Regions from separate parts of the Afipia sp. MLSD5-FHT05B12 genome, predicted to be linked through region 3. Evidence: predicted binding sites of a transcription regulator. Region 3 holds the regulator's gene; each other region holds the start of a gene.
The links. Region 3 encodes HrcA, which represses chaperone genes, less so after heat shock. Its sites were predicted from a motif close to GTTAGCACTCNCNNNNNGNGAGTGCTAAC; they were not measured.
Positions count from the first base shown of each region.

Region 1: a site for HrcA is predicted at 2,061-2,089, ahead of groES (co-chaperone GroES). Genes of this name have one in related genera too.
Region 2: a site for HrcA is predicted at 1,761-1,789, ahead of AC1Q6J_RS06165 (co-chaperone GroES). Genes of this name have one in related genera too.

Region 1 covers NZ_JBXAFS010000009.1:21,095-24,955, reverse strand. Annotated here, with positions in the region: gene AC1Q6J_RS13465 (protein phosphatase CheZ) at 1-21, shown strand, start outside; gene AC1Q6J_RS13460 (MFS transporter) at 82-1,278, opposite strand; gene AC1Q6J_RS13455 (hypothetical protein) at 1,335-1,871, opposite strand; gene groES (co-chaperone GroES) at 2,192-2,488, shown strand; gene groL (chaperonin GroEL) at 2,572-3,861, shown strand, end outside.
Region 2 covers NZ_JBXAFS010000003.1:291,834-295,694, reverse strand. Annotated here, with positions in the region: gene groL (chaperonin GroEL) at 1-1,257, opposite strand, end outside; gene AC1Q6J_RS06165 (co-chaperone GroES) at 1,405-1,719, opposite strand; gene AC1Q6J_RS06160 (DUF1353 domain-containing protein) at 1,890-2,423, opposite strand; gene AC1Q6J_RS06155 (usg protein) at 2,767-3,066, shown strand; gene AC1Q6J_RS06150 (winged helix-turn-helix transcriptional regulator) at 3,151-3,585, opposite strand; gene AC1Q6J_RS06145 (oxidoreductase) at 3,674-3,861, shown strand, end outside.
Region 3 covers NZ_JBXAFS010000004.1:41,024-44,884, forward strand. Annotated here, with positions in the region: gene rdgB (RdgB/HAM1 family non-canonical purine NTP pyrophosphatase) at 1-103, opposite strand, end outside; gene rph (ribonuclease PH) at 247-963, opposite strand; gene hrcA (heat-inducible transcriptional repressor HrcA) at 1,137-2,228, shown strand; gene grpE (nucleotide exchange factor GrpE) at 2,319-2,912, shown strand; gene AC1Q6J_RS07290 (hypothetical protein) at 3,044-3,861, opposite strand, start outside.

The DNA of each region.
Region 1 (3,861 bases), on a different contig from region 3:
ATCGACGCGCTGTTCGGCTAAACGCCGCGACAACCCGGAACAGACGCAAGAACCCGGAGGCCACGCCTCCGGGTTCTTTGTTCAGGACGGACGCCGCAAGGCCGCGAAGCAGGCCAGCGCCAGCAGCAGCACGCCAATCAGCATCTCCAGGGCAACCCGGCCCGACCAGCGGTCGATCACATAGGCCAGCACGAACGGCGACAGCGCCTGACAAATCTGCGCCGGCCGCGCGATCCGCCCCACCACGCGCCCATAACCAGCGGCTCCGAACAGCGCCAGCGGCAATGCCCCGCGTGCGATGGTGACAACGCCGTTGGCCGCGCCGAACATCAGCGCGAACACCGTCGCTACGCCGGGTGAAAATCCCGCAACCACGAGAAGCGCGAACGCGCACGCCATCAGCGCCATGGCAAGCCTCGCCACCCAGAGCGGATGCAAGCGGCCGCCGGACATGAAGTCCGCAACGCGTGTCAAAACCTGCGCGGGCCCGAACAATGCGCCGATGACCACCGCGGTGCCTGCGTCGATGCCGCCACGCTGCAGGATCGTCAGCAAATGCGCCAGCGTTCCCGATTGCACAATGGCATGGGCTGCGAACCCCGCCGCGACCAGAAGAAAGGGCACGCCGACGGACGGGATGATGACCGCTGGCTTGACGGGCGGAGCGCCCTCCGCCACCGACGGCGGCGCGTAGACGGCGTTACGCGGCAGCGCGAAGGCATAGAGCGGCGCGATGATGAACGCCATCACGCCCGCGAACACGAAGTAAACGCTGCGCCAGCCGCCATGGGCAATCAGCATCTGGGTGGTCGGCCATGAAAATGTCGAGGCAAGACCGCCGACGAAGGTCACCAGCGTGATCGGCCGCCGCGACGCTGTGCCGAAAATGCGCGCCAGGGCGGTGAACGCGGGATCGTAAAGATTGCAGGCCATCGCGACGCCAAGCAGCACCCAGCCTGCGATATAGACCCAGTAATGACCGGCGAGCGGCAGGATCAGGAGGCCGAGAGCGCCGATCAGCGCACCACCCGCCATGATGTAATGCCCGCCATGCCGCTCGATCAGGCTGCATGTGAACGGCGCGGTCAGCCCGGAAACGCCAAGTCCGATCGAAAATCCGAGAAGCGCTTGCGCCAGCGACCAGCCATGGGCCGCCGCGATGTGGGGCATCGTCAACCCGGGCGGGTAGAACAAGGCACCCCAGCCAAGGACTTGTGTGATGCAAAGAACGATGACGGCGCGGCTGGGCCCGGAGCTTAACACCTTGGGCCCGGCCATTGCGCTTGCACTTCCCCGACGTCGGTTATCGGTCCGCCGGGGTCAGACCCCTCGCCTCAGGCGCGCGGTGCGCAGCGGACATACACCATGGTTCCATAGCGGCTCGACGCATCCTTGTCGATGAACCGCGTCATCAGCACGCGCCCGTCGAACGAGACGATCTCGCGATCCTTCTCGCCTCCCACTGGGCCGGCCGGACCGATATAGTTCTTGCCGCTCTGGCTGCCCTTCAGGCGCAGTTCCTGCGGCGTGGCCTCGTCCGGCAGATGCATGATGACGCCGCCCGTGGCGCCCTGTCCGATGACGTAGGGATTCTTGCACTGGCCGCGCGCCGCGGCTTCGGTGCGGGCGCGATCTTCCGGCTTGTGGAACGAGGCGAGGCCCCAGCGGCCGACGATCTCATCCGCCCGGATGGTGGCCGGCACCTCCGGTGCGACGCCCGGCTCCTGCACCGTGGGCTGTGATCCGCCGCCGAAACCGCTGAACCCGCCGAAACCCCCGCCGCCGCAGGCACCGAGAAAGCCCGACAATAACGAAATGGCTGCCAGCGTGACGATCCTGGAGCCTTTTGTACGCTCACTCACTGTGGTCATGGTGTCTCCCGGCAAGAACACTTGGCTGCCTGCCAGACCGACAGACCCGCCGTCACACTGCGTGAGCTGACCCCCGTCAATACGCAGCGTTCCCCTTTATGGTTTCCAGATCATCCTATATTGGCCTCACCAAGGCCTTAAGAGCCTTGCTTGACAGGATCGGCGGCAACCCATATTCCCGACCCCGTCATTAGCACTCTTGGAGCGCGATTGCTAAGGGTAAGGCCTCGTCCCCTCAAGAGGTTAGCTGAGCCCATTATCCACGGCCCGCGCCCCGCCGCACGTCAAATCTTACCTAACCAACGCCCAAAGGACATCCGATGGCCAAGACAACTTTTCGCCCGCTGCATGATCGTGTCGTCGTCAAGCGCATCGACGCCGAAGAGAAGACCAAAGGCGGCATCATCATTCCTGACAGCGCCAAGGAAAAGCCCTCGCAGGGTCAGGTCGTCGCCGTGGGCCCAGGCGGCCGCGACGAAGCCGGCAAGCTGATCCCGATCGATCTGAAGGCCGGCGATACGGTGCTGTTCGGCAAGTGGTCCGGCACCGAAGTGAAGCTCGACGGTGAGGAACTCCTCATCATGAAAGAGTCCGACATCATGGGCGTGCTGAAGTAAGCAGCGCCCCTTTCATCTGCCGTCATCCTTCGAGGCTCGCGCCTCAGGATGACGGGAACACACATCATCAGGAGTAAACCCCAATGGCTGCCAAGGACGTAAAATTTTCCGGAGACGCGCGCGATCGCATGCTGCGCGGCGTCGATACCCTCGCCAACGCCGTCAAGGTGACGCTCGGCCCGAAGGGCCGCAACGTCGTTATCGACAAGAGCTTCGGCGCACCGCGCATCACCAAGGACGGCGTCACCGTCGCCAAGGAAATCGAGCTTGAGGACAAGTTCGAGAACATGGGCGCGCAGATGCTGCGCGAAGTCGCCTCCAAGACCAACGACACCGCTGGCGACGGCACCACCACCGCCACCGTGCTCGCCCAGGCGATCGTGCGCGAAGGCGCCAAGTCGGTTGCCGCCGGCATGAACCCGATGGATCTGAAGCGCGGCATCGACATCGCCGTGACCGCCGTGGTCAAGGACATCGAGAAGCGCGCCAAGCCGGTCGCTTCCTCCGCTGAAATCGCGCAGGTCGGCACCATTTCGGCCAATGGCGACTCCACCATCGGATCGATGATCGCCAAGGCGATGCAGAAGGTCGGCAATGAGGGCGTCATCACGGTTGAAGAAGCCAAGTCGCTCGACACCGAAGTCGACATCGTCGAGGGCATGCAGTTCGACCGCGGCTATCTCTCGCCGTATTTCGTGACCAACCCCGAGAAGATGACCGCCGAGCTGGAAGACGCCTACGTCCTCCTGCACGAGAAGAAGCTCTCCGGCCTCCAGGCCATGCTGCCCGTGCTCGAAGCTGTCGTTCAGACCGGCAAGCCGCTGCTGATCGTTGCCGAGGACATCGAAGGCGAAGCTCTCGCGACCCTCGTCGTCAACCGTCTGCGCGGCGGCCTCAAGGTCGCAGCCGTCAAGGCTCCGGGCTTCGGCGATCGCCGCAAGGCCATGCTGGAGGACATCGCGATCCTCACCGGCGGCCAGCTGATCTCCGACGATCTCGGCATGAAGCTCGAGAACGTCACCGTGAAGATGCTCGGCCGCGCCAAGAAGGTCGTGATCGACAAGGAAAACACCACCATCGTCAACGGCGCGGGCAAGAAGCCTGACATCGAGGCGCGCGTGAACCAGATCAAGGCGCAGGTCGAGGAAACCACCTCGGACTACGACCGCGAGAAACTTCAGGAGCGTCTCGCCAAGCTCGCCGGCGGCGTCGCGATTATTCGCGTCGGCGGCGCGACCGAGATCGAAGTGAAGGAAAAGAAGGACCGCGTCGAGGACGCGCTCAACGCAACCCGCGCGGCCGTTCAGGAAGGCATCGTGCCGGGCGGCGGCACCGCGCTGCTGCGCGCCAAGAAGGCCGTCGGCCGCATCAGC
Region 2 (3,861 bases), on a different contig from region 3:
CAGGGCGACGCCGCCGCCCGGCACGATGCCTTCCTCGACAGCCGCGCGGGTCGCATGCATCGCGTCATCAACGCGGTCCTTGCGCTCCTTCACTTCAACCTCGGTCGCGCCGCCGACGCGGATCACCGCGACGCCGCCTGCGAGCTTGGCCAGACGCTCCTGGAGCTTCTCGCGGTCGTAGTCCGAAGTGGTTTCTTCGATCTGCGCCTTGATCTGCGCCACGCGTGCCTCGATGTCGGCCTTCTTGCCGGCGCCGTTGACGATTGTGGTGTTTTCCTTGTCGATCATCACCTTCTTGGCGCGGCCCAGCATGTTCAGGGTCACGTTCTCAAGCTTGATGCCGAGGTCTTCCGAGATCGCCTGGCCGCCGGTGAGGACAGCGATGTCCTGCAGCATGGCCTTGCGGCGGTCGCCGAAGCCCGGAGCCTTCACGGCGGCAACCTTCAAACCACCGCGGAGTCTGTTGACCACCAGCGTGGCCAAGGCCTCGCCTTCGACGTCTTCAGCGACGATGACCAGCGGCTTGCCGGTCTGCACGACGGCTTCCAGCAGCGGAAGCAGTTCGTTCAGCGAGGAGAGCTTCTTCTCGTTGATCAGGATGTAGGCGTCGTCGAATTCGACGCGCATCTTGTCGGCGTTGGTGACGAAGTAGGGGGAGATGTAGCCGCGGTCGAACTGCATGCCTTCGACGACGTCGAGTTCGGTGTCGAGCGACTTGGCTTCCTCAACGGTGATGACGCCTTCGTTGCCGACCTTCGCCATGGCCTTTGCGAGGAAGTCGCCGATTTCCTTGTCGCCGTTGGCCGAGATGGTGCCGACCTGGGCGATTTCGTCGTTCGAGGTGACCTTCTTGGAGTTCTTGACGAGGTCCGCGACGACCGCTTCGACCGCGAGGTCGATGCCGCGCTTCAGATCCATCGGGTTCATGCCGGCGGCGACCGACTTGGCGCCTTCCTTGACGATGGCCTGGGCCAGCACGGTCGCGGTGGTGGTGCCGTCGCCGGCAGCGTCCGCCGACTTCGAGGCCACTTCCTTGACCATCTGCGCGCCCATGTTCTCGAACTTGTCGTCGAGCTCGATGTCCTTGGCGACGGTGACGCCGTCCTTGGTGATGCGCGGAGCGCCGAACGACTTGTCGAGGACGACGTTGCGGCCCTTCGGACCGAGCGTGACCTTCACCGCGTTGGCGAGAATGTCGACGCCGCGCAACATCTTGTCGCGGGCTTCAACGCCGAATTTGACTTCTTTGGCTGACATCTGTTTGTCCTTTGATTGTTTGCTGAACCGTCATCCTGAGGTGAGAGCCGCATCTGCGGCGAGCCTCGAAGGATGGCGGGAGATTTTGCTGTCACCCTTCGAGGCTCGGCGAAACCGCCTCGCACCTCAGGATGACGGCTGTGCCTATCAAGCGGCCTTCTTCTTGGCGCCGGTCTCGGTGATGACGCCCATGATGTCGCTTTCCTTCATGATCAGCACTTCCTGGCCATCGATCTTGACCTCGGTGCCGGACCACTTGCCGAACAGGACGATGTCGCCGACCTTGAGATCGATCGGGATCAGCTTGCCGGCTTCGTCACGGCCGCCCGGGCCGACCGACAGGATTTCGCCCTGGGAAGGCTTCTCTTTGGCACTGTCAGGAATGATGATGCCGCCTTTGGTCTTCTCTTCGGCGTCGATGCGCTTGACCACGACGCGGTCGTGAAGCGGACGGAATTTCATGCAGTCCTCCTAATGGATTGATAAGGCTGTGTTTTTGCAACTTTAGCAGTCTGGGTAAGCGAGTGCTACCACGACTGGAACGGACATAGGCTCACGGCGGGCGCCGGGCAAGGGTGTGTAGCAGAAAATTTGGCAGTCTGATGTGACGGCTGCCAATTTTTGCAGGATCGTTAATGCGGAGGCGGCTCGTTTCCTGGCGGCTTGGGCGGTGCGGCCTGCCGCTTGCGGCGCTTGGCCACGATGTCCAGTTCCGGCCGCGGCGCGACCTCGGCGGGCATCGGCTTGTCGTTTTTCCAGGCCATGGCGCGGGCCGCCTGCAACGACAGGAACCCGAAGGTGCGCACGGCTGCCCACATGATCCATCGGGTGAAGAAGCCGACGCCTGACACTTGCATGGCCTCGTAAAAGATCGCGTCGGCGCGTTGTCTTGTTGGCGCTTCCGGGTGCGGCTCGGTTCCGGGACGCAACTCGTTATAGAGATAGTCGTGGACCACGGCGGCGCGGCTGTAGCGGCCCCACGTCGGGAGCAGCGACTGGAAGAGACGCGGGATCGATGCGCCGTCGGTCTCGAACAGCTTGTGGACTTCGATAACGTGGCCGGAATTCTCGTCGCCGACCTCATAGATCAGCGGCTGTTCGAGCCGCCACGTCCGGTAATCGACATCGAGCTGCGTGATGGTGAGTTCGCCAGTGAAACGGCTCATGGCCCCGCTCCGTCGTGTCGGGCGAGACTCGCATGCGCACGGCGCGCTGTCAGCAACTTGCAGCAGTCGCGGGGCGATGCTGCTAGTGCCTTGATAGTTAACAATTTATTCAAACTTTGGTCTTGAGATGCCTAACGGTACTGCGTCAGATTCTTGAACAGCGCGTGAATTCGCGAAGTGGAATCCGGTTCGCGATTTGCGCGCCCCTTAGAAATGGGTGAGAGCGCGTTCGCCTTAGACCGGCTGCCACTTTTGACGAACGCCTCCGACCATCTTTTTGACCGCGTTTTCGACGACGAACCGGAAGGTCCACTTCGTCGGAAAACGCTCCGAGGAGGTTGGCATGGGTTCGCTGAAGTCAGGATCGCAGGACATCGTTTCCGGCGATTTCAAAAGGATGCTTGGCGGCTACGGCCTGACGACGGCCGAAATTCTCTACCGGCGCCCCGATCACCGCTGGCTGCTGCAATCCTACGTCTGGCAGAATTACGATCTGTTCCCGAACTTTCCCGCGCTGAAGGACTTTCTCGCTTTCTGGCAAACGAAGCTGGAAGGACCGCTGGTCTCCGTCACCGTTGCGCATTCCAGGCTGATCAAACCGGCGGAGATCAAGGCGATCGACGGAATGTTCCGGCTGCACTGAGCGGCGCCGGAGTTACCTCAGCGTCGGGACCTGCCGGGTATCAGGCCGATCTTGTCCGGCCGGCGCTTTCTCGGGCGACCGGATTTACTCGGGTTCGGCGATGCGAACGGGACGCGTTCCAATCGGTGCGCCGGTTACGCGATCGATGGTGACGGGATCGATTTCGGTCCCGGTCTCGGCGTCGAAGAACCGCGTCACCTTTTTGTCCCCGCCGCCATGTTTTCGTCCCCATGCACCGATGGTGAACAACACCGGCAGGAAGTCCCGGCCGGCTGTGGTCAGCACGTACTCATCCCGCGGTGGCCGCTCGGAGTAGCGGCGTTTGTCCAGCAAGCCGCCCTCCGTCAGAGCTGCGAGCCGACGGGTCAGGATCGTCGGCGCAATGCCGAGGCTTTTGCGGAATTCGTCAAAGCGTGTGAGCCCCGCATGGGCGTCCCGCATGATCAACATGCTCCATGCATCCCCCACGAGCGCAAGGCTGCGGGCGACCCAGCAGGGCTGATTCGAAAGATTTTGCATATTAGTATCGTTTTGATAGTGACTTAATTTCGAAATGATAGTAACTGATCCGTAATTGATGTGCCACCACAAACTGAAAGCCGGCCCAATGAGCAAGACAGAACGCGGCATTGCCCTTGTTACGGGGGCTTCTTCCGGAATCGGGCTGGCAACGGCACGGGCACTGCGGCGCGACGGCTTCCAGGTATTTGGAACCAGCCGGAGGGCGATCGCAGACACTGCGGACGGCATCAAGATGCTGACTTGCGACGTCACCGATGACGCGTCCGTGCGGAT
Region 3 (3,861 bases):
CTTCCACGCCGTAAGGCGCAAGCAGTTCGCGCATCTCGGCGAGCTTGCCGGGATTGTGGGTCGCGATCACAAGGCGGCCGGTGATTCGGCGATGTTGAGTCATGACTACTTATAACCGATCCGTCATTCCGGGGCGCGGGCGCCTTTTGGCGTACGCGAACCCGGAATCTCATCATGTTCATCTCGACTGGATTCCGGGTTCGCATGCGGCATGGGCCGCCTGCGCCCCGGAATGACAACCTTGTTTTACGCCACCGCCATTTTTTGCAGGTCGACCAGCCGGGCGATGCCCTTCTTGGCCAGCGCCATCAGGTTGAGAAACTCGTCCTGCGAGAACGGCGTCTTTTCGGCGGTGCCCTGAACCTCGATGATACGGCCGTCGCCGGTCATGACGAAATTCGCATCGGTTTCGGCCTCGGAGTCTTCCGCGTAATCAAGGTCGAGCACCGGCGTGCCGTTGTAGATGCCGCACGAAATCGCGGCGACATTGTCGCGCAGCACGTTGTCGTTCTTGAGCATGTTGCGCGCCTTCATCCATTGCAGGCAATCCGCCAGCGCGACCCATGCGCCGGTGATCGACGCGGTGCGCGTGCCGCCGTCGGCCTGAATGACATCGCAGTCCACTGTGATCTGGCGTTCGCCCAGCGCAACAAGATCGACAGTGGTGCGCAGCGAGCGGCCGATCAGGCGCTGGATCTCGACGGTGCGGCCGCTTTGCTTTCCGGCGGCGGATTCGCGGCGCATGCGCTCGTGGGTGGCGCGCGGCAGCATGCCGTATTCGGCGGTGACCCAGCCGCGGCCCTGACCCTTCAGCCACGGCGGCAGGCGATCTTCCAGCGTGGCGGTGACCAGCACGTGGGTGTCACCGAATTTCACCATGCAGGAACCTTCGGCGTATTTGACCACACCGCGTTCCAGCGTGACGGGGCGCAGTTCGTCGGGCGCGCGACGGCTTGGCCGCATGAAAAACCTCCTGAAATTCCGGGAAATCCTGATTTGGCGCTGCTTTTAGGGGGCCGGAAGCGTAGCGGCAAGGGCAGATCAGGGCGGCGGCAAAGATGTGGGCAGAAACCCGCTTGTCATGATGCCGGACGATGGACAATTGTAGCGATATCAACCCCGTTTGGAGCCCGATTTTGGCCCACCACGACCCGATAGGCCATCTGATCACGCCGAACGCCGGGCTGGCGCAGCTCAACGAACGGTCGCGGGATATCTTCCGTCAGATCGTCGAGAGCTATCTGGCCACCGGCGAGCCGGTGGGCTCGCGCAACATCTCGCGCCTGATCACGATGCCGCTGTCGCCGGCTTCGGTGCGCAATGTGATGTCGGATCTCGAACAACTGGGACTGATCTATGCGCCGCATACGTCGGCGGGGCGACTGCCGACTGAGTTGGGATTGCGCTTTTTTGTCGATGCGCTGATGCAGGTAGGCGATCTGACCGAGCCGGAGCGCCAATCGATCGAAGGCCAGCTCAAGTCCGTGGGCGGAGCAACATCGGTCGAAGCCGCGCTGAGCGAAGCCTTGACGCGGCTGTCGGGTTTGACGCGCGCCGCAGCCGTTGTGCTGACGCAGAAGTCGAACGTGCGGCTGAAGCATATCGAATTCGTTCGCCTTGAACCGGCGCAGGCACTGGTCGTGCTGGTAGCCGAAGACGGTCAGGTCGAGAACCGCGTGCTGCCGCTGCCGCCGGGCGTGCCGTCATCGGCGCTGACCGAAGCCTCGAATTTTCTCAATGCGCGAATTCGCGGGCGCACGCTGGCCGAGGCGCGCAGCGAACTTGAGGTTGCGCTGACCGCGGGCCGCAGCGAACTCGATCAGCTCACGCAGAAAGTCATCGCAGCGGGTATCGCAAGCTGGTCGGGCGGCGCCAGCGACGAGCGGCAACTGATCGTGCGCGGTCACGCCAATCTGCTGGAAGACCTTCACGCGATGGAGGATCTCGAACGGGTGCGGCTGCTGTTCGACGACCTTGAAGCGAAGAAGGGCGTGATCGACCTGCTTGGCCGCGCCGAGCGCGCCGACGGCGTGCGTATTTTCATCGGCTCCGAGAACAAGCTGTTCTCGCTGTCCGGCTCCTCGACCATCATCGCACCTTATCGCGACGGCGCGGGTCACATTGTCGGCGTGCTCGGCGTGATCGGCCCGACGCGGCTGAACTATGCGCGGGTCATTCCGACGGTCGATTACGCCGCCCGGATCGTTAGCCAGCTGATCGGCAAATAGTGCGTTTGCGCTTGATTTTCCGCCTCTAAACAACGATATGCGGGCTAACAATCCCACATTCGTTATGACGATTTGCTGAAAAGGTGAGTTATGGCCAATTCCAATGGGCAAAAGGAACCGCAGGACAAGTCTGCGCCGGAACCGGCGAACGACAAGGAGCCTGTGGTCTCAAAGCCTTACGTGATGCCCGACGATCCTGAAGAAGGGTCGGTCGAAGCGCTCACCAAGGACGTCGCCGAGGCCAAGGACCGGATGCTGCGCACGCTCGCGGAGATGGAAAATCTGCGCAAGCGGACCCAGCGCGAAGTCGCCGACGCGCGGACCTATGGCATCACGGCTTTCGCGCGCGACGTCCTCGACATCGCCGACAACTTGCAGCGCGCGCTGGACGCGGTGCCGATGGAAGCGCGCGAAGCCGCCGATCCTGGCCTCAAGGCGCTGATCGAAGGCGTCGAACTGACCGAGAAGTCGCTGCACAAGGCGCTGGAGAAAAACGGCGTCTCGAGGCTCGATCCGCTCGGCGAGAAGTTCAATCCGAACTTCCACCAGGCGATGTACGAAGTGCCGGATTCCTCTGTGCCGGCGGGCACTGTCGTGCAGGTCGTGCAGGGCGGCTACACCATCGGCGAACGCGTGTTGCGGCCGGCGCTGGTCGCGGTCGCCAAGGGCGGCGCGAAAAGCTGAAATCGTTCCGGCGTCATTCCGGACAGTCCGCAACGCGGACTGATCCGGAATCCTTCAAAGTTCATCCAGTACGATTTTCGGATTTCGGGTTCGCTCGCAAATGCCCGCGCCCCGGAATGACGGTCTTTGGATCATCGCGGATCGATGCCGTCGCGGACCGCGCGGAATCGCGGGAACGCTTTCGGCCATTCCTCGCGCGTCGCGCTTGCGATGATCCGCAGCGATGAGCCGCCGCCGAATCTCAGCCACTGCACCACGGTCACCGGCGTATCGTTCTTGCCGGCGACGGCGTCGATCCGTGTTTCGAATCCGGGCGTACCTTCGATCCGCATCGGCTCGTTCGAGGTGATGCGCGCATTGCGCAGGCCCGGAATCGTGGCGGCGCTCTGTTGCGCGAAGCGCGCGCGATCGTCTGGCTTTTCCGGACCCGTGCCGATCAGGCCGATCACCATGTAGGGCGCGCCGTCCAGCGTTGTGTCCTCGGTGCCGTCGGTCAGCAGGATCGACGAGCGCGGCGCCAGGGTGCGAACGGTTTTGAAGTCGCCGAGGTCGCCGATCTTGAAGGGCAGCAGACCGAGTTGCTCGTTGACCGGCACGTCCTTGCGCAGCGTTGTCGACGCCAGCATCTTGCGCATGGCGCCGTCGGAAAGCGGCTTCGCCGCGTCCTCGCGCGCCTGCGCGATGACGTAACCGGTGAACTTGTCGCCGGACACGATCAGGGAATACATCCGGATCGTGGTTGCGCCATCCTTGCCGGTGTCCGAAGTGATGAAGGCCTTGCCCGCGGTGGTGTCGAAGGCTTCCGGCTTCGCGCCGGTGGGTGGGGTCTTGCCCTCCTTCACAGCCGTCTCGACCGTCGCGAAAGCCTCGGGCGGAATCTCGGCCAGCCCGATTTTGATCTTCTGATCTTCCGATTCGAAACCCAGAAATTCCCTGGCGACCGTTAGCC